DNA from 2 places in the Paenibacillus paludis genome. Region 2 is predicted to be linked to the other one. Evidence: riboswitches for the same ligand, from Rfam matches in the RefSeq annotation. Region 2 holds a riboswitch; the other holds the start of a gene.
What was found. A riboswitch is a leader RNA that binds a small molecule or an ion and turns the genes downstream of it on or off. The one in region 2 is predicted to bind S-adenosylmethionine.

Region 1: another riboswitch for S-adenosylmethionine. It lies ahead of ACAN56_RS26550 (methionine ABC transporter ATP-binding protein); the one in region 2 lies ahead of metA (homoserine O-acetyltransferase MetA).

The regions. Positions count from the first base shown of each region.
Region 1 covers NZ_JBGJZP010000018.1:31,302-43,423, reverse strand. The annotation lists gene ACAN56_RS26585 (HesB/IscA family protein) at 1-97, opposite strand, end outside; gene mqnE (aminofutalosine synthase MqnE) at 449-1,555, shown strand; gene ACAN56_RS26575 (NAD(P)/FAD-dependent oxidoreductase) at 1,639-2,700, shown strand; gene ACAN56_RS26570 (YuzB family protein) at 2,735-2,989, opposite strand; gene ACAN56_RS26565 (NifU family protein) at 3,072-3,320, shown strand; gene ACAN56_RS26560 (MetQ/NlpA family ABC transporter substrate-binding protein) at 3,549-4,427, opposite strand; gene ACAN56_RS26555 (methionine ABC transporter permease) at 4,480-5,109, opposite strand; gene ACAN56_RS26550 (methionine ABC transporter ATP-binding protein) at 5,148-6,164, opposite strand; SAM riboswitch class I at 6,267-6,409, opposite strand; gene ACAN56_RS26545 (Cthe_2314 family HEPN domain-containing protein) at 6,499-7,239, opposite strand; gene ACAN56_RS26540 (UbiD family decarboxylase) at 7,375-9,159, opposite strand; gene ACAN56_RS26535 (COX15/CtaA family protein) at 9,258-10,190, opposite strand; gene ACAN56_RS26530 (thioredoxin family protein) at 10,299-10,643, opposite strand; gene ACAN56_RS26525 (putative polysaccharide biosynthesis protein) at 10,751-12,122, opposite strand, start outside.
Region 2 covers NZ_JBGJZP010000015.1:84,711-96,832, reverse strand. The annotation lists gene cobM (precorrin-4 C(11)-methyltransferase) at 1-365, shown strand, start outside; gene ACAN56_RS24480 (cobalt-precorrin 5A hydrolase) at 358-1,473, shown strand; gene ACAN56_RS24475 (cobyrinic acid a,c-diamide synthase CobB) at 1,466-3,223, shown strand; gene ACAN56_RS24470 (ROK family protein) at 3,444-4,325, shown strand; gene ACAN56_RS24465 (HRDC domain-containing protein) at 4,535-5,551, shown strand; gene ACAN56_RS24460 (immunity 53 family protein) at 5,769-6,065, shown strand; gene corA (magnesium/cobalt transporter CorA) at 6,162-7,097, opposite strand; SAM riboswitch class I at 7,523-7,656, shown strand; gene metA (homoserine O-acetyltransferase MetA) at 7,775-8,692, shown strand; gene ACAN56_RS24445 (aminotransferase class I/II-fold pyridoxal phosphate-dependent enzyme) at 8,787-9,965, shown strand; gene ACAN56_RS24440 (hypothetical protein) at 9,980-10,168, shown strand; gene mqnC (cyclic dehypoxanthinyl futalosine synthase) at 10,524-11,660, shown strand; gene ACAN56_RS24430 (bifunctional 2',3'-cyclic-nucleotide 2'-phosphodiesterase/3'-nucleotidase) at 11,928-12,122, shown strand, end outside.

The DNA.
Region 1 (12,122 bases), on a different contig from region 2:
CCGGTGTTACGCCAAGGCGAAGGAACATGTTGGGCAGCTCCTGCTCAGCCAGCATTGTCTTGAGTTGTTCTGCCGCTGTTTCACTAATTGTAATCATGATCTCAACCTCCTGAAAGTTTGTTAGCCTATCTGCTTCTTATGCTATGACAGCCTTCCGGCCAAAAGTAATTTTCTATATTAAATTAAGTATACCCCACTCTTCCCATGCCCTCAAGTCATATCTGCTGCTTTGGATACGATTTATCCGCTCTATACTTCAAGTCTCAGCGGTTGCTCACCCTTGGAGAGAGGTTTATAATAGGGGAAGCGATATACGTAAAAATTCGGAAAATTGTCACGGAGGCCATCAAAGCCTCCATTTTTTACGCTGGACATCACGTGTTTTAGCAATTTTCGGTTACGATTCTGCGGGTGCATTCACCTCGCCAAACCTTCAGGAGGAAATCATATGTCTACTCTTATCACACCCCACACAGACGCCAGAATGGCGAACATTATCGAAAAGGTTCGCGGCGGAGAACGATTAAATTTGGAAGACGGCGTTTATTTATATGAGAGCAACGATTTGCTCACGATCGGCCAGCTGGCTAATGAAGTCAACCAGCGCAAGAATGGAAACAAGGTATATTTTATCGAAAATATGAGCCTTTATTTCACCAATGTTTGCGAATCCCACTGTGCATTCTGCAATTTCCGCAAGGATGACGGAGAAGAAGGCGCTTATACCCTTTCCGGTCAGGAAATGGTGCAATATGTCGAACAGCATATTCATCCCGGCGTACGCGAATTCCATATTGTCGGCGGCCATAATGATAAGGTGCCCTTCCAATATTACGTTGATTCGCTGAAAGCTCTGCATGAGCGGTTTCCTGAAGTTACCTTAAAAGCCTATACTGCGGCGGAAATTGACTTTTTCACCCGGATCAGCGGACTCAGCATCCGTGAAGTACTGGAGCAGCTGCGCGCAGCCGGACTCCAATCGCTTACCGGAGGCGGAGCTGAAATTCTCTCTGATCAATACCGTAAAAAAATGCGCGTTGATAAAGCAAACGTCGAAGAGTATCTGGAAGTGCACCGGGTTGCCCATCAGATGGGCATGAAGACGCACACCACCATGCTCTACGGCTCCATCGAATCCCACGAGGACCGCATCCGCCATATGCTGCAAATCCGCGAGCTGCAGGATGAAACGAACGGATTTATGGTATTTATCCCGTTGTCCATGCAGCCCAAGAACAAAAACGCCGGGATTATGCGCCGCAACTCCGCGTACGAAGATCTTAAGACAATTGCGATCAGCCGTTTGATGCTGGATAATATTGACCATATTAAAGCTTACTTCATTAATATTGGCGCGCAGCTGACTCAGGTTGCCCTAAGCTTTGGAGCTTCCGACGTGCATGGCACGATCTTAAAAGAACGGATCAGTCACGCCGCAGGTGCTTTAACTCCTGAAGGTCTGACACGCGAAGAATTGATCTGGCTCGTAAAAGGCGCCGGACGGATTCCGGTTGAACGGGATACCTTCTACAATGAAATCAAGGTTTACGAATAATTAAACGACTGAGTTAGCCGGAATTATCCTTCGCTGCTGCAAAAACCATATTTGAGCACTACTCGAAAGGAAGATCGGTCTGCATGAGAACACTACTCGTCCTGGGTGGCGGCTACGGCGGCCTTGCCCTTATCCAAGAACTGCTCAACAACCATCTCCCTCATGATATGGAGATCGTCCTAATCGACCGGATGCCTTATCAGGGAATCAAGACAGAGTATTATGCGCTTGCTGCAGGGACGGTGAACGATTACCATTTACGCATCCAGTTTCCCGTGCATCCGCGTCTGACCGTCAGATATGGTGAAGTAGGCTCCATTGATCTGGAGAGCAGAATGATATTCATGGAGACCGGCGAGCCGGTTTCCTATGATATCCTGGCGATCGCTCTCGGCTGTACAGATAATTATCATGGCATTCAAGGAGCAGAGCAATATACCTGCAGTATCCAGAGCTTCTCGGAAACGCGGGAAACGTATCGGCGGCTGAATGATGTGAAGCCTTATGGAACAGTTAATATTGTAGGCGGGGGATTAAGCGGAGTGGAAATTGCCGCAGAGCTGCGTGAAAGCCGTCCTGACCTGAATATTTCTATACTGGATCGCGGGGAACGCGTGCTGTCGGCTTTTCCGGCGAAGCTGTCCAAGTATGTGGAAGAATGGTTCAGCGAACACCATGTCGAAACACTGGGCAAAATTTCCGTATCTCATGTAGAAAAGGATGCCATCTATAATGGCACCCAGGCTATTCCTGCTGATGTTACTGTATGGACCGCCGGAATCCAGCCGGTCCGGGTAGTCCAGCAGCTCGAAGTAGCGAAAGACCGCAGTGGCCGGATCATGCTGGACCAATATTACAATATAGCGGATTATCCGGAAGTGTACGTGCTCGGTGACTGCGCCAGCCTTCCGTTCGCTCCAAGTGCTCAGGCAGCCGGAGCGCAAGGGGAACAGGTAGCACATGTCCTTCAGGCGCTGTGGCGTGGCGAAACGCCGAAGCTCCATGCGATCAAGCTAAAGGGAACGCTTGGTTCCCTGGGCAAACATGCCGGTTTCGGGCTGATGGGCCGCCGCTCCGTCATGGGACGTGTCCCCCGTCTGCTGAAAAGCGGCGTACTGTGGATGTCCAAACGGCCTTTGGGTTAAGTTAAGGTAGGCCAAGGATAGGACTAGCCCTTGGCTAGTCCAGTTCCAGATTGTCCCATGCTTCCTGTTCCTTAATTGCGGCCTCGATGGCTGCTTCCAGTTCCTCCGGAGAAGCTGCTTCAATAATTTCGCCGTCAACCATGGCGAATGGCTGCAGGTAGCACTCGCCGCAGTTGTTCAGACAACCGTATTCAATGACATCGTATTCCGGATTTTGTTCCAGCTTTTTTTTCAGCGGTTCCGTGCCATGGCCAATATTACTGGCACAAAATTCAATAATTGGTCTCATGATGCTCTCCCTATTCTGCACTAACCATTTTATTTTTTAACTTTTTGTACTATAATGAACTTACGAAAGGAGTGATTGAGAAATGAGTGAGAATGTACAAAGCACCACCATGTATGATGAAGTACTGGAAGTGCTCGATAAACTTCGTCCGTTCCTGCAGCGCGATGGCGGTGACGTCGAACTGATCGATGTTGAAGACGGCATTGTTAAGTTGAAGCTTATGGGTGCCTGCGGCAGTTGCCCCAGCTCCACGATCACGTTGAAAGCCGGGATCGAACGCGCCCTCCTTGAAGAAGTAGAAGGCGTAGAAGAAGTTGTTCAAGTATTCTAATCCCGTTTGATACCGATCCCGGATCTTCTGAGAAGAAGACCCGGGATTTTTTTGAACTATAAGAATTTATAGGCTTCACACTACGGCGAAGCCGTTTCCACTTGTTATATGTATTATAGAGGATTTCACATTTCGCAACAACCGGAGTGCTAAAAACCCCGCATGCCTATTTCTGGCATGCGGGGTTTTCCGTCGTTGTAATTCTGTTAAGTCAGCTAAGGCAGCAGCTTAAAATGCAGGGATAATCGCACCTTCGTATTTCTCTTCGATAAATGCTTTAGCTTCCGCAGAGTTCAGAGCTGCAGCCAGCTTCTGGATAGCATCGGAATCCTTGTTATCAGGACGCGATACCAGCAGGTTGGCGTAAGGGGAATCTGCTCCTTCAATGAACAATGCATCTTTGGTTGGAACAAGGCCGGCTTCAAGTGCAAAGTTGGTGTTGATCAGAGCAATATCGACTTCATCAAGCTGGCGTGGCAGCATTGCTGCATCCAATTCAATGATCTCAAGGTTCTTTTTGTTTTCGGTAATATCCGCTTTGGTGGAAGTGATATTAGTGTCGTCTTTCAAGGTGATCAGGCCGTTTTTGGCCAGCAGGATCAGTGCGCGTCCACCGTTGGTGGCATCGTTCGGAATGGCTACTTTCGCGCCGTCAGCCAGTTCATCAATCGATTTGATTTTTTTGGAATAAGCGCCGAAGGGTTCAACGTGAACAGCAGTTACCGATACCAGATCCGAGCCGTTCTTTTTGTTCTGGTCATCAAGGTAAGGCTTGTGCTGGAAGAAGTTCGCATCCAGTGCCTTTTCGGCAAGCTGTGTGTTCGGCAGGATATAGTCTGTAAATTCTTTGATCTCCAGCTTGATGCCTTGTGCTTCAAGCAGCGGAGCGATAGCCTTGAGAATTTCAGCATGCGGCACAGGAGATGCGCCGACCACGAGGGTTACAGGTTCTGCAGCCGGTTCGGTCGTTGGCTCTGCAGAAGCATCTGTTGTTGGTGCATTCGTTGCGGCGGAATTGGCCACGTTATTGGTATTGTTATTGTTGCCGCAAGCAGCCAGCACCAATACCAAGGTCAAGCTGAAAAATGTGAGCAGTACTTTCTTCATCTGTAAATCCCCCTTTAATAAATGTATGAATAAGGCTATATATGGACGTACCTTATTTCCGGGTAAAAAATCTAACCAGCCGGTCTCCGGCCATTTGCAGCAGCTGAACTAGTATAACCATCAGCACTACGGAGATAATCATAACTTCTTTCTCATACCGGTAATAACCGTAGCGGATTGCCAGGTCACCAAGACCGCCGCCGCCGATCATCCCCGACATCGCGGTGTAGGAAACGAGCGTAACGAGAGTGATGGTCACTCCAGCAAGCAAGCCTGGACGAGCCTCGGGCAAAAGTACACGCATAACGATCTGCCCTGTAGAAGCTCCCATTCCTTGTGCTGCTTCAATCACGCCCCGGTCAACCTCACGCAGTGCCGTCTCCACCAGTCTGGCAAAAAACGGAGCCGCACCGATGACCAGCGCCGGAATCGTACCGAGCACACCTATCGAAGTCCCCATAATCGACTTGCTGAAAGGAATCAATGCTACCATTAGAATGAGAAATGGAACGGAACGCAGGATGTTTACAAGTAGTGATAATACCGAGTAAATAACCCTGATAACAATGTTATTTGATCTTCCCCATAAATATAACACAATTCCGAGTGGTAAACCAAGAATAATTGTGAATATTCCGGAAAATGCCAACATTTTTAGTGTAGCCACTGTAGCATCAAGCATTTCTTCCCAATTAATCGTATTAAAATTCAAGCCGCCCACTATGAAATCACCTCCACATCAAGCCCCTGCGCCGTTAACTCGGCGATTGTGGCTTCAACCGCTTCAGGAGACCCTTCAAAACGGACAATCAGCTGGCCATAAGGCACATCTTTAATTGTGGAGATTGTCCCCTGTAAAATCGCAAAGTTGACCCCGGTGCCGCGGGCCACATGGGACAAGGTAGACTCGTACGTTTTTTGTCCCAAAAAGGTAATCTTGACGGCCTTGCCGAAATCACCGTTCACTGCATCAATGGCCGCCCGAAGAGGCCCGTCCTGCTGAGTTTCACTACGGATAAACTCCTTGGTTACTTCATGCTTGGGCTTCAGGAATACCTCTGCGACATCCCCCTGCTCGATAATACCGCCGCCATGAATGACTGCGACCCGGTCACAGATGCTCTGTATGACATGCATTTCATGCGTAATCAGCACAATCGTCAGATTAAATCGCTTGTTGATATCGAGCAGCAGACGCAGGATGGAATCCGTTGTCTGCGGATCCAGCGCCGAGGTCGCTTCGTCGCATAGCAGCACATCGGGATCACTAGCCAAGGCACGGGCCACGCCCACCCGCTGCTTCTGTCCACCGGACAGCTGGGCAGGATATTTGTTCAGATGTTGTTCGAGACCAACCAGTGTTATCAGTTCCTTCACTTTATGGTCAATTTCTTTTCCCGGAGTGCCCATCAGCCGCAGCGGAAAAGCGATATTATCGTATACTGTAGCCGAAGTGAGCAAATTGAAATGCTGAAAAATCATTCCGATTTTACGCCGCTGCACCTGCAATTGCCTCTGATTCAGCGCCGTCAGATCCACACCGTTCACCCATACCTCACCCTCTGTCGGACGCTCCAGCAGGTTAATGCAGCGAATTAGGGTGCTTTTTCCCGCTCCAGAATGGCCGATTACTCCAAAAACCTCACCTTTTTTGATGGACAGGTTCAGATCCCAGAGCGCTGTAGCGGCCTTGCTGCCTTTTCCGTAGACCTTGGTTAAACCTTTTAGCTCTATCAATTGCTGTCCCCCCTCTCTTTATTTCTATTTCTATAACATCAAAAAGACCTCTTACGATCGATTGCAGATCGCAAGAGGCCCTGTGCGTTTATTAACAATGCCTTCTCATCTGCCAAAGACCGCAAACCGCGCGGTATTGTAGGAATTAGCACCATGACATTCATCTAAAACGCGGGTTGACGCGTATTACACAAATCGGTTGCCGGGCTTCATCGGGCCTATCCCTCCGCCGCTCTCGATAAGATTATGATATGAAATTAGTTGCCGTTCTCTGTGAGAAACGAATGCATGCCTAAGTATAGTAATTTTCAGGTTTTTTGTCAAAGGGAAAGTTTTACTTGGAGCCGTCCCCTGCTTTCAAGGCTGCCGCGTTTTTACGCCACTGTTCATTGCTGTAACGGAACGAAGCGCTTAAAGATTTGCACACCATCTCAAGGCACTGCTTCAAATCCTCCAGATGACTGTCCAAATCTTCAAGCTGAATTTTATCATGCAGACCTTGATGTCTTTGCCAGAGATCATCCTGCATTTCCGCATTCATATAATGAATTTCGGCGTTGCGGCGTTTGCGCAGATTCTGCAGCGGCTCCCGGTAAGAGTTCTTGATATTCTCCAGTTCTTCCGCCAGCGACGCATGCGCTTTGAGCAATTGAAATTGCCGCAGCACGGTGAAATATGAGAAATGGGCTTTGACCTTGGTCGTGTTGAGATTATACAGACTGTTCAATACAGTTCCAAGCTTGTCCAGCAGTGAGAAGACACGAATAAAGCCGTTTTTATAAAAATAAACATAACGGGCATAATCGCCCTGCTCGATCACCGTCATATCATCCATATAACCGGCAACAACCAATTTCCGGTAAAAGGCTGCCGCGAACCAGCTTTGCTCCAACTCGTCCAGGGAGGAAATCAGCCCGCGCGTCCATATCTCCAGCTTGCGGTATTCATGGTCGTGGTCCTCATGCGCGTTCATTTCCTTGCGCAGCATCGCTGCAAGCTTCGCCATGTTATCCATGGCTTCAGCCAGTACACCGCCGTTCTCGCGCGGCGGTTCTCCCAGTAATATCCGCAGCATGTTTTGTCCTCCTTAAAGTTTTGTAAGCATTACATCCTGAATCTACTTCGTACAAAACTCGCTTCGGAAGCATTCGCTTAGTTTTGTGAGCAATTCTTCCTGATTCTTCTTCGTACAAAACTAATTTCGGAAGCATTAACTTAGTTTTGTGAGCATCGGGAAATAGTTCTTCCAGTTTTGGTCGACCACCTTCACAATATCCCCGCACTGTTCCAGCTCATCCGGATAATCAGGCTTCATGCGGGCGTCGATAACAATTGGCAGCTTATAGCCAATGTGATGGCGGTTAACCTTGGATTCTGCGTAAATATCGCTCGCCGGATTAAACCGGGTGAACACAGTCCACAGAAAGGAGGTTTGCGTCTGAGCGGTTTCAGCGGCGTGATCCACCAGTATGACAAGCGGCCATTCCGTTTCGTTCTGGCGCAGTTCGGCGATCAGTCTCAGCGGAAGCTCAGGGTCGTCTATATAGGATGCACCCGATACCGTTAAACATCCTCCGCAATAAGGAACAACGCCGGTAATTCCGGGAAGCACTCCCTCATTATAGGTACGGGGAAGCACCCGAACCGGGGATCCGATGCCCATCATTACGCCTTTACTGCCGCGGTTCAGCTTGTGTCCGGTATAATCCGAGGTATCTTGAGCCGTATTATTCAGCACAACCAGATCAGTTTGCGGATCGAAACGCTCCAGTACCGTTTCCAGCAGCTTGGGGAAATCGCAAAGATCCACCGGTTCATTCGTCAGCAGCAGAAATTTGGTCAAAGACAGCTGGCCTTCTCCCAGAATGCGGAAAGCCGATGCCAGCGCTTCGCGCGAATAGCTTTCGCGCACAACGGCGGATGCCAGCGAATGCGAGCCGGCTTCGGTATAAGACCACAGTGCCTTGACTGACGGCATCAGCAGCGGATAGGCCGGGGATAGGAGGCGCTGAAGAAAATCCTTCAAATAATAATCCTCCTGGCGGGGTTTGCCGGCAATCGTTGCCGGATAAATCGCATCCTTGCGGTGCCACATCCGCTGAACATGCAGGACAGGGAAATCATACTGCCGGGAATAATATCCATAGGGATCTCCGAAAGGTCCCTCCGGGCGACGTTCCAGCGGCGTTACAAGACCGCGGATGGCGAATTCGGATTCAGCGGGAATCCGGTGTCCACCCATGGGATCCTTAACCATGGGCAGCCGACGGCCCAGCATTAGCGAAGCCAGCAGCAGTTCAGGCAGCCGCTCCGGCAGGGGAGCAATGGCTGCGGCAATCAGCGCCGGCGGGCCGCCGAGAAATACGGAGACTGGCAGAGACTCGCCGAGCAGTTCAGCCTCACGGTGATGAAAACCGCCGCCTTTATGGATTTGCCAATGGACACCTGTTGTATTGTCATCATAAATTTGCACACGGTACATTCCAAGGTTACGGTTCAACGGATTGGTAATACTCTCGGTATATACTAACGGAAGGGTGATCAGCGGCCCGCCATCCTCGTGCCAGCTTGTGATTCTGGGCAATTCCTGCAGCGGGTCGGTACTGCGGCATATGCCCAGCACAGGCGCTTCACCCTGCGGCACATCTTTGACGCCGACCTTGAGCAGATCATACAGCAGGCCTTTTTCTTTCCATATCGCCGAGGGGGTGGGCGGCAGCAAAGTTTCCACCGCCCCCGTCAGCGACTTCATCAGCTGCTCGGGCCGGGTCCCAAATGCCTGGTTTACCCTGCGGACCGTCCCGAATAAATTTGTCGCGACCGGAAAAGGGGTTCCTTTTACATGGGTAAAGAGCAATGCCGGCCCTTCTTCCCGTACCACACGCCGATGAATCTCCGCCAGTTCGAGATAGGGGTCCACCGGAGTATCAATCACAGCGAGATCCTTATCCTTTCTCAACTGCTCGATCCATTGACGCAAATTATCGTATCCCACTTTATTGTTCCTCCTCAAACCTGGCTGAGTGCCCAAAGTCTGATTGGCAGTCTTACTGAGAACTAACGATACAGGACAGACGAACATTTCCCCTGCATTTAGTTTGATTTATTCTTTCTGCTCAGCTGCCATACACGCACACTCATGTAGCACAAGACTCCGAACAGTCCAGCAATCAGTAAAATATGGGCCAGCGCAGCAAATATGTACAATTGTTCGTTATACAGCGTATGCACCACAGCCGCACCGCTGAGTACCTGCAGCAGGCAGAGCACAACCGCGGCAACGCCCAGAGCCCTCAGCTCAGGCCATGCTCTGTGTTTCCAATAGGCTAAATGTCCAAGCAGTGCGATCAGAACAAACAGCAGTGCCGCCGCAACCCGGTGTACAAACACTATGCCTACACCACCAGACAGCTCGGGAATCCATTCCCCATTGCAGAGCGGCCAGCCGGAGCAGCCTCCCTGTGAATCCGTGTGGCTAACATAAGCTCCGATATAAACGACAATATATGAATATAACGCCGTAAACCACGTTAAGTTGCGGAACCCCCGGCTTACCCCTTGCCCGTAAGCCTCCTCTACGGCTCTAGATTCATGCTCGCGCTTCGTACCCAGCGCGAGCATGAGTGAGCTGGCGAAAGCTATTAAAGAGAAGCCCATATGCAGCGCCATCACCGCAGCTGACTGCGCTTGCATGACCGCAAGCGCTCCCATTCCACCCTGTACCACTACAAAAAAAAGTGTCAGCCCAGCATAAACAAGCAGTTCCTTCTGTCTGCGGGCATAACGCCAAAAAGCAAACATCGATATTAACGACACCAAACCCGCCAACCCACTGAACAAGCGGTGGGTGTACTCGATCATTGATCCCACGGTATAGGCTGGAATCAGCTTTCCGTGGCAGAGCGGCCAATCATGTCCGCACTCCAGTCCCGATCCCGTCTTCGTGACCACAGCGCCTCCAAGCAAGGCGAAAAACATTGTGAGGCAAGTGATGTAGCTAAGCGTTTTCAATTGATTTGTCGTCAATAGGATCACCCGCAATTTTCATAGGAATGAACTGGATAATATAAGGGAAGAAAGATTAAAAAAACACCGCTTCTGCTCTATCAAGGCGAAAGCGGTGTGCAAACTTCATTACTTGTGAATACTCAGATAAACCTCAAGCGCCGTATTCAGAAAATTCTCAATTTCCTCACGGGATTTGCGCAGCTTATTAACGAATCTTACTAGCTCACGGCCGTCGGTGTAAGCGACAAAGCTGGGAATTCCAAGAATGTTCTGTTCCTGGCTGACATCGCCTACCGCATCGACATCTACTTCGACAAGCGTAAGACGTCCATCGTATTTCTGCTCTACTTCAGGCATAAAAGGATTAATAAACTTGCAATCGGAGCACCAATCCGCCTTGAATACAGCTACGCTCAAGCGCGGTGATTGAATCGCTACCTGAAATTCCGCAGGGGAAGAAATTTTATCCATGGATTATCCAATCCTTTCTTCATCATTGAGTCGGTTACCCTTTAAGTGAAGCAAAATGTGCTCAGGAAGTCAAATAAAATAGACGAAATAAGACATTAATCATAGCATTATTCGTTAGTACGAACACGTTCAGGCTGAAGCTTCATCAGTGGTTTGAGCAGCTTCTGCAAAGCACGCGGATAACTGGCAACCTCCTGGCGGCTTAGCACACCCAGCACAATCAGGAGTACAAGATAAATTACAACAACAGCTGCACCTACAACCAGACAGGTAATCAGGAAAGCAAGCCGTGCAGGCATCAGATGGGTCAGCATCACTCCCGCTTCGTTCAGGCCGTAGCCAATTCCGCCGGAAGCGAGAACCGCAACGGTGAATCCGCCCCAGCGTTTACCCATAATCTCAAAAGGAACAATGGTTTTGAGCATGCGCAGATTAAGATAAGTAATGATGAAGAAGCAAAGCGCCGTTGCTGCAATAATGCCGTATATCCCGAAGGCGCGGCTCAGCAGGAAGTTTGAACCTAACTTCACGAGAAGACCTGCCATCACATAATACATGGAAATTCGCGATTTCCCCATTCCCAGCAGAATGGAGTTGGTTGTCATCATTGTAATTTGAAAAATCGTACCAAGCGTCAGCATCGCAACAATCCCGCTGCCGTCAAGACTGCTGAAGATCAGTCCGTTCACAGAATAGGCTGATACAACGAGAGCAAGTACAATTGGTGTTCCCGTTAATATCGAAATGCGCATCGCGAGCGTCACCTGGCGTTTCAAATGCTCTTCATCACGCCGGGCGTAGGCCGCTGAGATAATCGGAATCAGCGAGGTGCTTAGCGCAATGGACAACACAGGAGGTATTCCCGCGATACTCTGCGCCCGGCTGCCAAAAATCGCCAAAGCCTGGGTCGCTTCTGCCATGCCGATTTGCCCACTAAGCAATGGCACAATGAAGGAAGTATCGATAAAGTTCACTACCGGAACAGTAATTGAAGATAACACAATGGGTATAGAAAGCTTGAAAATATCCTTGTAAATACCCAGCAGCGGCAATTTGGCTTCATTGGTTTTATAGAGGGCCACTTGCTCCTCACTGCGGCGCAGCTTTATTGCATAATACAACATGACACCAAATGCACCAATACTGCCGAGCACACTGCCGAATGACGCTCCCGCTGCCATCCATGTATTGCTGTATCCCTGGCGGAGCAAAATAAAAGCGAGCAGCACGGCCGTGGATACCCGGGCAATCTGCTCGACAATTTGCGAGATTCCTCCAGCCATCATATTGTTGCGTCCCTGGAAATAACCGCGCATCATTGCGATGCAGGGGAACAGCAGCAGTGCCGGTGCAATCGCCCGAATGGCCAGGGTGCTCTCTGGAACCTTGGTATGTTCCGCATAATAAGGAGCAGCTATGTACAAAATTGTACTCATCAGCACACCTACAATAGCGGCAAATATAAGTGCGGCCCGGTAC
Region 2 (12,122 bases):
GACGCACGCCCGTGCCCGAGCGCGAGCAGTTGCGCCGTCTGGCCAGCCATCACTGCACGGTGGCACTGTTCCTCAGCGCTTCACTGGCCGGACATGCGGCGGAGGAATTCCTCGCCGCCGGATGGAGTCCGGACACGCCTGTGGCTGTGGTCAAACGGGCCACCTGGCCGGATCAGCAGATTCTGCGGACAACGGTAGAGAGACTGGAGGCTGACCTTCGTGAAGCGGGCATTACGATGCATGCGATGATTCTGGCCGGCTGGGCACTGGATCCCGGGCTGGTCGACCGCGATGCTCACCGCTCAAAGCTGTACGACAAGACGTTTACCCACGGCTGCCGGGAAGGGACCGGCAATCATGGATAAGAAATATGCGGCTGTCGCCATTACACGTAACGGCATTAAGCTTGCGCTGACGCTGGGGGAGCAACTGGGCAGTACCGAAGTGTTCTGCTACGCCAAGTACAGCGGGGAGCTTGAAGAGCTACCGGGGGAACGCCGGATATTTGCTGAGCCGCTAAAAGAGCTCCTGCCGGTTCTATTCCGACGTTATGAGGCTTTGATTCTTTTCTTCTCGCTTGGCGCAGCGGTAAGATTAGCTGCGCCTTTACTGCAGGATAAAAAAACCGACCCCGCCGTCATCGTGATTGACGAACGCGGAGAGCATGTAATCAGCATGCTCTCTGGCCATTTAGGCGGGGCCAACAGGCTGACACTGCAGATTGCCGGGCTGCTGGGCAGCCATCCGGTGATCACGACCGCCTCGGATGTTCAGGGGACGTTCACGGTGGATTTGCTCGGCCATGAATTCGGCTGGCGGCCGGAGAGCTTCACCCACATGAAGGCGGTGAGCGCCGCCTTGGTGAACGGCGAGCGGGTAGCCTTCCTGCAGGAACACGGGGAGTGCGGCTGGCTGCACCCCGGAGCGGCATTGCCCGAGCATGTGCAGCTCTGCGGGGATATGGCTGAAATGCGCGCGGCTTCCTTCAGCGCGGCAATTGTTGTAACCGACAGGCTGCTGAAAGCGCCGGAAGCGGCGGCTTTGCCGGAACGGACCGTAGTGTACCGTCCGCGCAGCCTGGTGCTCGGTCTGGGCTGCAACCGCGGCACTTCGGCGGCGGAGCTGGAAGCCGTGGTGACGGAAACCTTGGCACAGCTGGGGCTGTCCCTCCTAAGCGTGCGGAATGCGGCCACTGCCGGGATCAAAGGCGATGAAGCCGGACTGCTCGCTTTGTGCGCCAAGCACGGCTGGGAGCTGGCTTTGTATCCGCCGGAGCAGCTGAATACGGTGCCGCTGGACCAGCCGTCGGAGATTGTATTCAAGGCGACCGGAGCCTATGGTGTTTGCGAGCCTGCAGCCCTTTTGTCTTCCGGTGCGAAGGACTTGCTCTTGTCCAAGAAAAAAAGCGGCAATGTGACGATTGCCGTGGCCAGGGTTATTTTTGACAGAGGGGAGGCAAATGCAGATGTATGAGTGGGAAGGAGACGGGCTTCCGTTGCAGCGGCGTGCCCGCATCCTTGTAGCCGGTACAGGCAGCGGTTCGGGCAAAACGACTGTAACACTTGGGCTGATGCGGGCGTTTGCCCGGCAGGGACTGAATGTACAGGGCTTCAAATGCGGCCCGGATTACATTGATCCGGCCTATCATGCCGCTGTCACCGGACGTTCACCGCGGAATCTTGATTCATGGATGACCTCAGGCGAGTATTTGCTGGAGTACTTTCTGCGCTCCTCAGCGGAAGCGGATCTTTCGGTGATCGAAGGGGTCATGGGGCTGTATGACGGCAAAGAAGCGACAGGGCTAACCGGCTCAACCGCCGAGATTGCCATCCTGACAGAAAGTCCGGTTTTGCTGGTGCTCGATGTCCGCAGCATGGGCCGCAGTGCGGCGGCAATAGTACTGGGCTTCCAGCAGCTGGAGCCGCGCGTACGTATTGCCGCAGTTATCGTGAACCGCTGCGGCAGCGCCAGTCATTACCAGACGGTGAAGGCGGCGATTGAAGCTGCCTGTGGAATTCCCGTGCTGGGCTGGCTGCTGCGGGATAGCGGGCTCGACATTCCGGAGCGGCATTTGGGCCTGCTGCCCGCCGTTGAGCGGGGGGAGCTGGAGCCCTTGTTCGACCGTGCCGCCGATCTGCTGGCGGAGGGCACCGACCTCTCGGCGCTGCTGCAGCTTGCCGGAGCAGCGCCCCCGCTGCGGCATCCGCTCCTCTTACCGGAGATCCCGCTGGCAGAGATCTCCCTGTTTGGTGACCCTCCACAGGGCGGGTCGCCAGCTGAAGACTACCCGGTGGCGGCGTCCGGATGCCTGCGTGAAGATCAACCGGCAGGCATCGCGGAAACAGGATTACCAACTAATCCTGCTCCCGATTTGCACCTTTCCCGGGGTGTGGAAAGTGAACGGGCAGCGGCTTCCGAGCGGCCAGACCAACCGGTAATCGCTAGCAAATCCGCTGCGATATTCCCAGCCGTATCCCCAGCCGTATCTCCAAGTAGCCATTTTCCCATCGCTCCGTCACTCGCATCAGCTAGCTCCAGGCCGGTTCACCCCATCCCTCCGTCCCTTGAACCAGCCGACTACCGCCCGGTTCTTGCCGTTGCCCGTGATGCGGCATTTAATTTCTATTACACCGACAATCTGGAGCTGTTGGTTCGAGCCGGTGCAAGACTGGCTGAATTCAGCCCGCTGCGCGGCGAGGGCATTCCGCCGGATGTGGACGGCATCTATATCGGCGGCGGGTTTCCCGAAGAGTTCGCTTCTGTGATCGCGGGGAACAAGGCTTTCCTGAACGGCATCCGGTCAGCTGCGGCGGGCGGAATGCCGCTCTATGCCGAATGTGGCGGCTATATGGTACTGGCCCGCAGTCTGACCGACCGCAGCGGGAACTTGCATGAGATGGCCGGGATTATTCCGGCCCATACGGTTATGCAGGAGCGTCGTGCGGCGCTTGGTTACCGGGAAGTTACCGCGATCCGGGACTGCCTGCTGCTGCAGCAGGGAGAGACGCTGCGCGGACATGAATTTCATTACTCCGTCATGAGTTATGACCATGGAGAGCCGAGGACCTTTGCGTATGAGAGCAAAGGGAGGGGCGGCAGCCAGCAGGAAGGTTATGTAAGCGGCAATGTGATGGCAGCTTATGCCCATATTCATCTGGCTTCTTATCTGCCGGCCGCCGCACGGTTTGTCGCAGCATGCCGGGCCTATCATAAACGTAAGTAAGCCAGATATTTACCAGCTATGACAAAGGACAAAACAGCTGCTCCGGTTAAACAGGGGATAGCGTGTAATGTCCTTTTTTTCGGAAAACAGAAGTATGTCAACCGCTTGTCATAACCCTGCAACCCACGTATAATAAAGGCAAGAGAGCGCTTCAATATTGTATAACTACCGGTAGAGCCGGTTAACGGCCAGCCGTTCATGGAGAAGGGGGAACACTGCAGTGAAATTGTTGGGAGCGATTGAAGCAGGGGGAACGAAGTTTGTATGCGGAGTGGGGAATGAGGACGGGACGATAATCGACCGGGTCAGCTTTCCAACGACAACGCCCGAAGAGACGATGGGACTCGTGATCGATTATTTTGGCAATAAACAAGTCGACGCCATCGGCATCGGCTCATTTGGACCCATTGATCCGGTGCTGGGAAGCCCTACGTATGGATATATTACGACGACTCCGAAACCTCACTGGGGACAATATAATTTGGTAGGAGCCGTAGGCGGACAATTCAATGTGCCGATCGGTTTTGATACGGATGTGAATGGAGCAGCGTTGGGTGAATACAAATGGGGCGCGGCTCAGGGGCTGAACAGCTGTCTTTATATTACCGTTGGCACAGGCATCGGGGCCGGGGCAGTGGTCGGCGGTGAGCTGATTCACGGCTTATCCCATCCTGAAATGGGGCATATTCTCGTGCCGCGCCATCCGGAGGACAACTTTGCAGGCTTTTGCCCTTATCATGGGGATTGCCTAGAAGGCCTGGCCGCAGGTCCGGCGATCGGCAGCCGTTGGGGCCAGCCGGCAGGCGAACTGCCTGCGGATCACCCGGCTTGGGCCATGGAGGCCCATTATCTGGCGCATGCACTAATGAATTATGTGCTTATTCTGTCTCCGCAGAAGATCGTTATGGGCGGCGGTGTCATGAAGCAAAGTCAGCTGTTCCCGTTAATCCATGCCAAGCTGCAAGAGTTGCTGGGGGGTTATGTGCAGCATCCTGCGCTGAATGAAGGCATCAGCAACTATGTTGTTTCACCACAGCTTGGAGACAATGCCGGACTGTCCGGAGCGCTTGGATTAGCCAAAATGGCATTGGACAGAGCCTAACACAAAAAGAGATTGACTGTTCGGCAATCTATGGTATCCTAGGATTTAACAGTATAGCATTTAAGAGGGAGCACCTCTTTCACGTTCAGCGTGAGAGAGGTGCTTTTTGTGCGTTCAAGGGGTCTATATAGCAGTCGTGCTCTATAGATTGGAAGCTCCGGCGTTGACGCGATCATGCTTGCTGTAAGACGAGGAAGGTAGGGATCGGGATGCAGATCGTATTTATGAACCGGTTGTCGAGAATGTCAGGGGCGGACCAGGAAGCGTTTGCCCAGCTATGGATTGGCGAGGAAGAAGGCAGTTGGAGTGTGGGCTGGCGCGATTTTTCCGGAGCCGAGGAGCTGAGCGACAATATTTGGTATGAGGGCGGCTCATGGAATGAGATGTTATGTGTATACAGGCATGAGCTGGCGGTAAAGATGGGGGACGGCTACCGTCCGTTAATCGACGGCGTATTCCATGAAGAAGAGGGTCTGAACAGCCGTAATCAGGAGCAGCTCAAGCTGCAGCATTACAGCGAACAGCACGCTAACGAAGCCATCTATGAGGAGCTCTGCGCCTGGCGCAGGGGCAGGGCATCCAGTGAGCGCAAAGCGCCTTATATTCTGGCCAGCAACCGTCTGCTGCGGATGCTCAGCGCATTTCTTCCCCGCACGCCGGAGGAACTGCTGCAAATCCCGGGGGTCGGCGAGGGAAAGGCTTCGCAATACGGGGCCGAATGGCTGAACATCACTTCGGGAGCTTCGCGTGATCACAGTTATCCGCTGAGCTGGGTCAACGAGGCTGTTGAAGAGGAAGCTTTCAGCTCATGGCTTTATAAGCAGAAAGAGCTTAAGTACAAGAAACAGCTGGAACGGTTGCGGCTGCGGCGCATAGTGCTCCAGGGGATTGAAAACGGCCTGGGAATGGACCAGCTCAAAACGACGAGCGGGGTTAGCCGCCGTGAAGTGCTCGAAGCGGTAGAAGAACTGGAGAAGGACGGATATTCCGTGGAGAAGCTGATTGAGCTGGAACTACAGGGAATTTCACCAAACGAGCAGGACAGTATATGGACCGCTTATGAACTGTTGGGGGATTCCTTCCTGAAGCCTGTGCTGTATAAAACGTACGGAGAGGAATTTTCACCTGCCGAAGGGCTGGATATGTATTATGAACGGCTGCGGCTGATCCGGATCCGTTTCCGGCGCGGTACGGAGAGCGGAGTGGAGATGGCTACGGGGTTTTAGAATAAGGCTTTCGATGCCGGGGCGAAATGGAGTTGCCTAAGCGAAAGAATTGTAGCTAAGCGGGATTTTCCCCTTGCAGGAGAGAGTTCCGCTTAGGTTTTTTTTCGATTTGTATTACAAAATATGCAAACAGGGTAATGAACATTAACCTTTAGGCAGATGATCAAAGGGGATTTGCGGATTGCCGCTGAACATATTCTGGATTGGAGCTGTATACATGAATGTTTTACAATGGCTTGAAGTGTGGTATTCACGGCAATGTGACGGAGATTGGGAACACAGCCGGGTTGTCAGCATCACGACACTTGATAATCCCGGGTGGTCTGTTGACATTTTTCTGGGGGGAACCGAACTGGAGGATAAAGGTTTTGAACTGCTGAATATTGACAGGTCGGATGTCGACTGGGTATACGGCAAGGTAAGCGATAATATTTTCCAGGGAAGAGGAGGAGTGAACAATTTAGAAGAGATACTAAAAATATTTCAGCAATGGGCAATGCTTAACGAAGATTAGAATAGATGCTATTCAGCTTCTTTTGAACAAAAAGACGAAGGCTTCCATTCCCTTGCGGTACCGGTGCCTTCGCCTAGCGTATTCGTCCGTTGTTGTTCATAGCCAATCCTTTTTGCGGAAAACAAACAGCATCCCGCAGCCGAGCGTCACCATAACGGCAATAACGCCATAGTAGCCGTACTCTGAATGGGTCTCGGGAATATTGTCAAAGTTCATCCCGTAGATCCCGGTAATTACGGTCAGCGGCATGAATATCGTTGTAATGGCTGTAAATACTCTCATAATTTCGTTGGCACGGTTGGCAATACTCGATTGGTACGCCTCGCGCAAGTTGCCCATAAGATCGCGGTAGGTCTCGAAGGTTTCAGAGATTTTGACCGCATTTTCATAAATGTCGCTAAAATACTTCTGCAGCTGGTCATCAATCAGGCGGAGGTCTTTTTTATTTAGGGTGTTGATAACCTCTTTCTGCGGCCCAAGCATCTTCTTCAGCCAGAGAATTTCGCTGCGCAGACCGATAATCTCGCTAAGATGCGATTTCTTGGTATGCATAAGAATATCCTCTTCCAGCTTCTCAATCCGCACTTCAATCCGGTCGCCGACGGAGAAATAGTTATCCACGACAGTGTCGATCAGATGGTACAGGAAGCGGTCCGGCTCGCTGACCTCCTGCTCCCACAGGATGGGTTTCAGCACACGCAGCTCATGGATCTTTTGTTTGGTGACGGTAATAATGTAATGTCTGCCGAGAAACACGTTCAGTGCACGGAGGAAAATCTCCTCGTCATCAAAACGGATACTGTTGACAACTATAAAATAATGGCTTTCATAAATTTCAATCTTCGGGCGCTGCTCCTCTTCGCTGAGGCAATCCTCAACGGCCAGGTCATGCAGATTGTATAGGGGCTGAAGCAGCTCCAAATCCTCAACATCCGCATCAATCCAGTAGAAGCCCTCTGTAGGGGCTGTCAGTGTTTCTTCAATATCCTCAATAGTTGTAAAAACCCCTGCGTTCACCAGCCGGATTTTCATCTGATTCACTCCTTCTGTCCCCGGTCTTCTCCAGGGATATGCTAATTAAAGCACAGAGAAAAAGATCAGCTTGGCCGGTGGTACAATCAATGAATCAGGCCAAATGACGTTTCGAGAGCATGAAGAAGAACTGCTCCCGCCGCCGGCAAGCTGATGTTAATCCTGTGTGGTAGCTCACTTTGCACGCTTAACTGCGCACCCGGGTCGCCTTCCATTCTTCTCTCACCTCTTCTTTTCGTCATTTATGGTATGAAACACTTGTCTAGTATAACGCCGGGGTATGCCTCTTTCAAGCAAAATTCTTTTCACTTTCAGGGGCTCTTTAGCATTGTATGGACTTGACGAAAAGGAGGTTCATGATTTAAAGTGAATTTTAAGAAAAACAACGTTTGACATTTTAGATTTTTCTAACTGAATACAGCTAAATCTTATCAAGAGCAGGTGGAGGGACTAGCCCGATGAAACCCGGCAACCGGCGTGTGAACGCACGGTGCTAATTCTTGCGGAAGCTTTGCAGGGGATATTTGAATCCCGGCAGAAGTTCTCTGGCAGATGAGAGAGGCGCATATGACTGCAAATCTATGACCTTTCTCGCCCGAGAAAGGTCTTTTTTGGTTGTATTTTAAACACAAGCCGTATTAGCGGCACTCAAATTCAGTTAAGGAGTGGACACAACAATGCCAATTAAAATTCCCGACAGCTTGCCGGCCAAAGAGGTATTATCCGGGGAGAATATCTTTGTAATGGATGAAAGCCAGGCCTTCCACCAGGACATCCGCCCCTTGAGAATCGCTATTCTGAATTTAATGCCGACTAAGGAAACGACGGAAACACAGCTGCTGCGCCTAATCGGAAACTCGCCGCTTCAGGTTGATGTGATTCTGCTGCATCCCAGCTCCCATACCTCCAAGAATACTTCGGCAGAGCACTTGAAGAGCTTTTATAAAACCTTTGACGAAATCAGCCACCGCCGTCTGGATGGATTAATTGTTACCGGCGCCCCGGTAGAACAGATGGAGTTCGAGGATGTGAACTACTGGGAAGAGCTGAAAGAAATCTTCGAATGGAGCAAACACAACGTTACTTCGACCATGCATATCTGTTGGGCTGCCCAGGCAGGATTGTATCACCACTTTGGAGTGCGCAAGGTTAGCTTGGATGAGAAATGCTTCGGAGTTTTCCCGCACACCCTGAGCCATAATAACGTCAAGCTGCTGCGCGGATTTGACGAAGTGTTCCATGTTCCACATTCCCGCCATACAGACATTTCCCGTGAGGATATCCTCGCTAATCCGGATCTGCAGATTCTGGCCGAATCGGAGGAAGCCGGAATTTATCTGGTAGCGACACATGACGGCAGACAGGTTTTCGTTACCGGTCATTCTGAATATGATCCTTTTTCCCTCAAATGGGAGTATGACCGGGATGCAGCCAAGGGGATGGATGTCGCACTGCCGAAGCATTACTATCCTAAGGATGATCCGCAGCGCACACCGCCGGCCGTCTGGCGGGCCCATGCCAACTTATTGTTTGCCAATTGGCTCAATTACTATGTATACCAGGAGACCCCTTACGATATTGGTCCGATTATTTAAAAGAGAAGACGTTGGCTGCTTCACACCATATAGAAATGATTACACCACATCACACCATATAGAAATGATTACACCACATTTAGGAGGCTTACAGATGGACGAGAAACTTAGGATTGAAAGCAGACTGGCGCAAATTGGTTCACAGGAAGATCCCGGTACAGGGGCAGTAAATTATCCGATTTATAATGCAACGGCATTCCGCCACCCTAGACTCGGACAAAGCACAGGTTTTGACTACAGCCGCACCAAAAGCCCAACCCGCTCCGTGCTGGAAGAGGCGGCTGCGGAGCTGGAATCCGGGGACGCCGGTTTTGCCTGCAGCTCCGGGATGGCTGCGCTGACCACAGTGTTTGCGCTGTTCGGGCATGGTGACCATCTGGTGGTCTCGCTGGATCTGTACGGGGGCACATACCGGCTGCTGGAGCGGATTCTGTCCAAGTACGGGATCACCGCCTCCTATGTGGATACAAACGATCTTGATGCGCTGGAAGCGGCACGCCTTCCGAATACGAAGGCTGTATTTATTGAAACCCCGACCAATCCGCTGATGATGATTACGGATGTATCAGCCGTGTGTACGTGGGCCCGCCGCCATGGGCTGCTCACAATCGTAGACAATACGCTGCTTACCCCGTTCTTCCAGCGTCCGCTGGAGCTCGGCGCGGATATTATTGTCCACAGTGCCACCAAATATCTGGGTGGCCATAACGATGTCCTTGCGGGTCTTATCGTTACCAAGGGCACCGAGCTGTCGGCAGAAATGGCCATTCTGCATAACTCTCTGGGTGCAGTGCTTGCACCAAATGACAGCTACCAGCTGATGAAAGGCATGAAGACGCTGGCCCTGCGTATGGAGCGGCATGAGAGCAATGCGCTGGAATTGGCTCATTATCTGCTGGAGCACCCGGCTATTGCAGAGGTATTCCATCCGGGGTTGCCTGATCACCCGGGCTACGAGATTCAGAACCGCCAGTCCTCCGGCAACACCGGGATCTTCTCCTTCAAGGTAAAAGACGCCAGATATGTGGAGCCGCTGCTCCGCCATATCCGCCTGATCGCCTTCGCCGAAAGCCTGGGCGGTGTCGAGTCGCTGATGACCTATCCGGCGGTGCAGACCCATGCCGACATTCCGGTCGAAATTCGCGATGCCGTAGGCGTGGATGACCGCCTACTGCGCTTCTCCGTCGGAATAGAGCATGTGAATGATCTGAAGAGCGATCTCGGCCAGGCGCTGGAAGCAGCGCGGATCGAGCTTGAGGAAGCTGCGAATTAAGGGAAACAACAGGGATGAGCGAGAATGAAAAATCGTTAAAATCCGCTGTCCAACTGCTTCATTTCGGCGGGGAAATCGACCGGAAAGCGAGTCGTTCGAAGACCCTATCACTGATCTGGACCAGGTTCTCGCAGGCAAATGATAAAGGATACAGGCAGCAGCGCCGCTTTATGGCGCTGCTGTTTTATTGTATGCAGAAGTAAATAATGTAAAAAAATGTGGAATGAGCGGTAAAAGTGCATCTGAATTTGGCGTATGTGGGCAATGCAGCGGCATGAGCGGTAAAAGTGCGTTTGAATTCACCGTATGCCCGCTAAATGGCGGATTTAGAGATTGAACACCTTAGGAGCCCCAGCCCCCAGCAAACTTCCAGATGAAGCTGCGAAGTCCATGCCCTACTTTGAGGGAGGATTTTGCCTCGGCTGAGGAATCGCGTGTACGCAAAAAGTTTCTCAAGCCGCCCGGATTGTGATACGATGAAGAAACGAGCTTATTCAAATGTTATACAAATTTAATTCATCCATCATACTAAATGGGCTTAAGAGGAGGCTGCGAACGATGAGTGCGATAGATCTTATTCTGGATAAGACGCTGAAGGGCGAACGTCTTCAATTGGAGGACACTATCCGGTTGTTCGAGAGCAACGAAATTGAGAAAATGGGCGCTGCCGCAGATATTATTATGAAACGCTGGCACCCGGACCCGCTGGCCACATTCGTGATCGGCCGCAATATTAACTACACTAATGTGTGTGATGTATACTGCCGTTTCTGCGCATTTTACCGCAGACCCGGATCCGAGGAGGGCTATGTGCTTCCGGATGAGACCATCTATCAAAAAATTGCCGAAACCATAGCCGTAAACGGCACGGAAATTCTCATGCAGGGCGGCACGAATCCGAATCTGCCGTTCAGCTACTATACGGATTTGCTGCGTGGCATTAAGCAGCGTTTCCCGGAAATTACGATGCATTCCTTCTCCCCGGCGGAGATTATGAAGATGAAGGAAGTGTCCGGCCTTTCTCTGGAAGAGGTAGTGCGGGAGATTCATGCCGCAGGACTAGATTCGCTGCCAGGCGGTGGAGCGGAAATTCTTGACGACCGTACCCGCCGCAAGATCAGCCGGCTGAAAGGCTCCTGGCGCGAATGGATGGATGTCATGCAGACCGCACATAAAATCGGCATGAACACGACCGCAACGATGGTTATTGGCCTGGGAGAGAGTATGGAAGAGCGCGCGCTTCATTTGCTGCGTGTGCGTGAAGCTCAAGATGAGTGTATCGCCAATAAATATGACTCCGAAGGGTTCCTGGCCTTCATTTCCTGGACATTCCAGCCGGACAACACCAACCTGAAGCTGGACAGACAGACGCCGGAGGAATACCTGAAGACGGTAGCCATCAGCCGGCTTGTGCTGGATAATATCAAGAACTTCCAATCCTCCTGGGTAACGATGGGTCCTGAGGTTGGCAAGTTGTCCCTGCAATACGGCTGCAATGATTTCGGCAGTACAATGATTGAAGAGAACGTGGTTTCCTCGGCGGGTGCGACCTACAAGGTCAACATCGAGTCGATCACCCAGCTTATCCGTGAGGCGGGCAAGATCCCGGCGCAGCGCAACACACGCTATGATATTCTGCGGACGTTCGAGGATGCCAATGCGAAGATCGACAATGATTTTGTGATGCAGAACTAGGAAGCTCTGCTGATATTCTAAGTTTAATAAACCTTCATAACAATGCGTTAGAGCACCTGTCCGTGTACATGGCAATTCACGGGCGGGTGCTTTTTGCTGTGTGCCTGCGTGGTGATAACTAACCAGCGGCTATGTCGAATCTACTAATATTTCAAGTTTTACAAAACTATTTATTAGATTTGATAAACTTCGACAGATTCCTTAACTTTGTCATGATACACTTTTTGCGGTCGGTATAAAGAGACAAAGTGGGAGGATTATTAACTTATGAAAGTAACAAGATGGAACAAGCCTATCGCTTCAATACTGGCGGCAACGGTTCTTGGTGCGCAAGTGTTGGGAGGGATGTTTGCAGGTTCAGTTTTGGGAGCGGAAAAGGTTGAAGCCGCAGGTGCTGCAGCAGACTCTTCGGCCACAGTTAAACTGCGGCTCATGAGTACAACGGACGTGCATACAAATGTC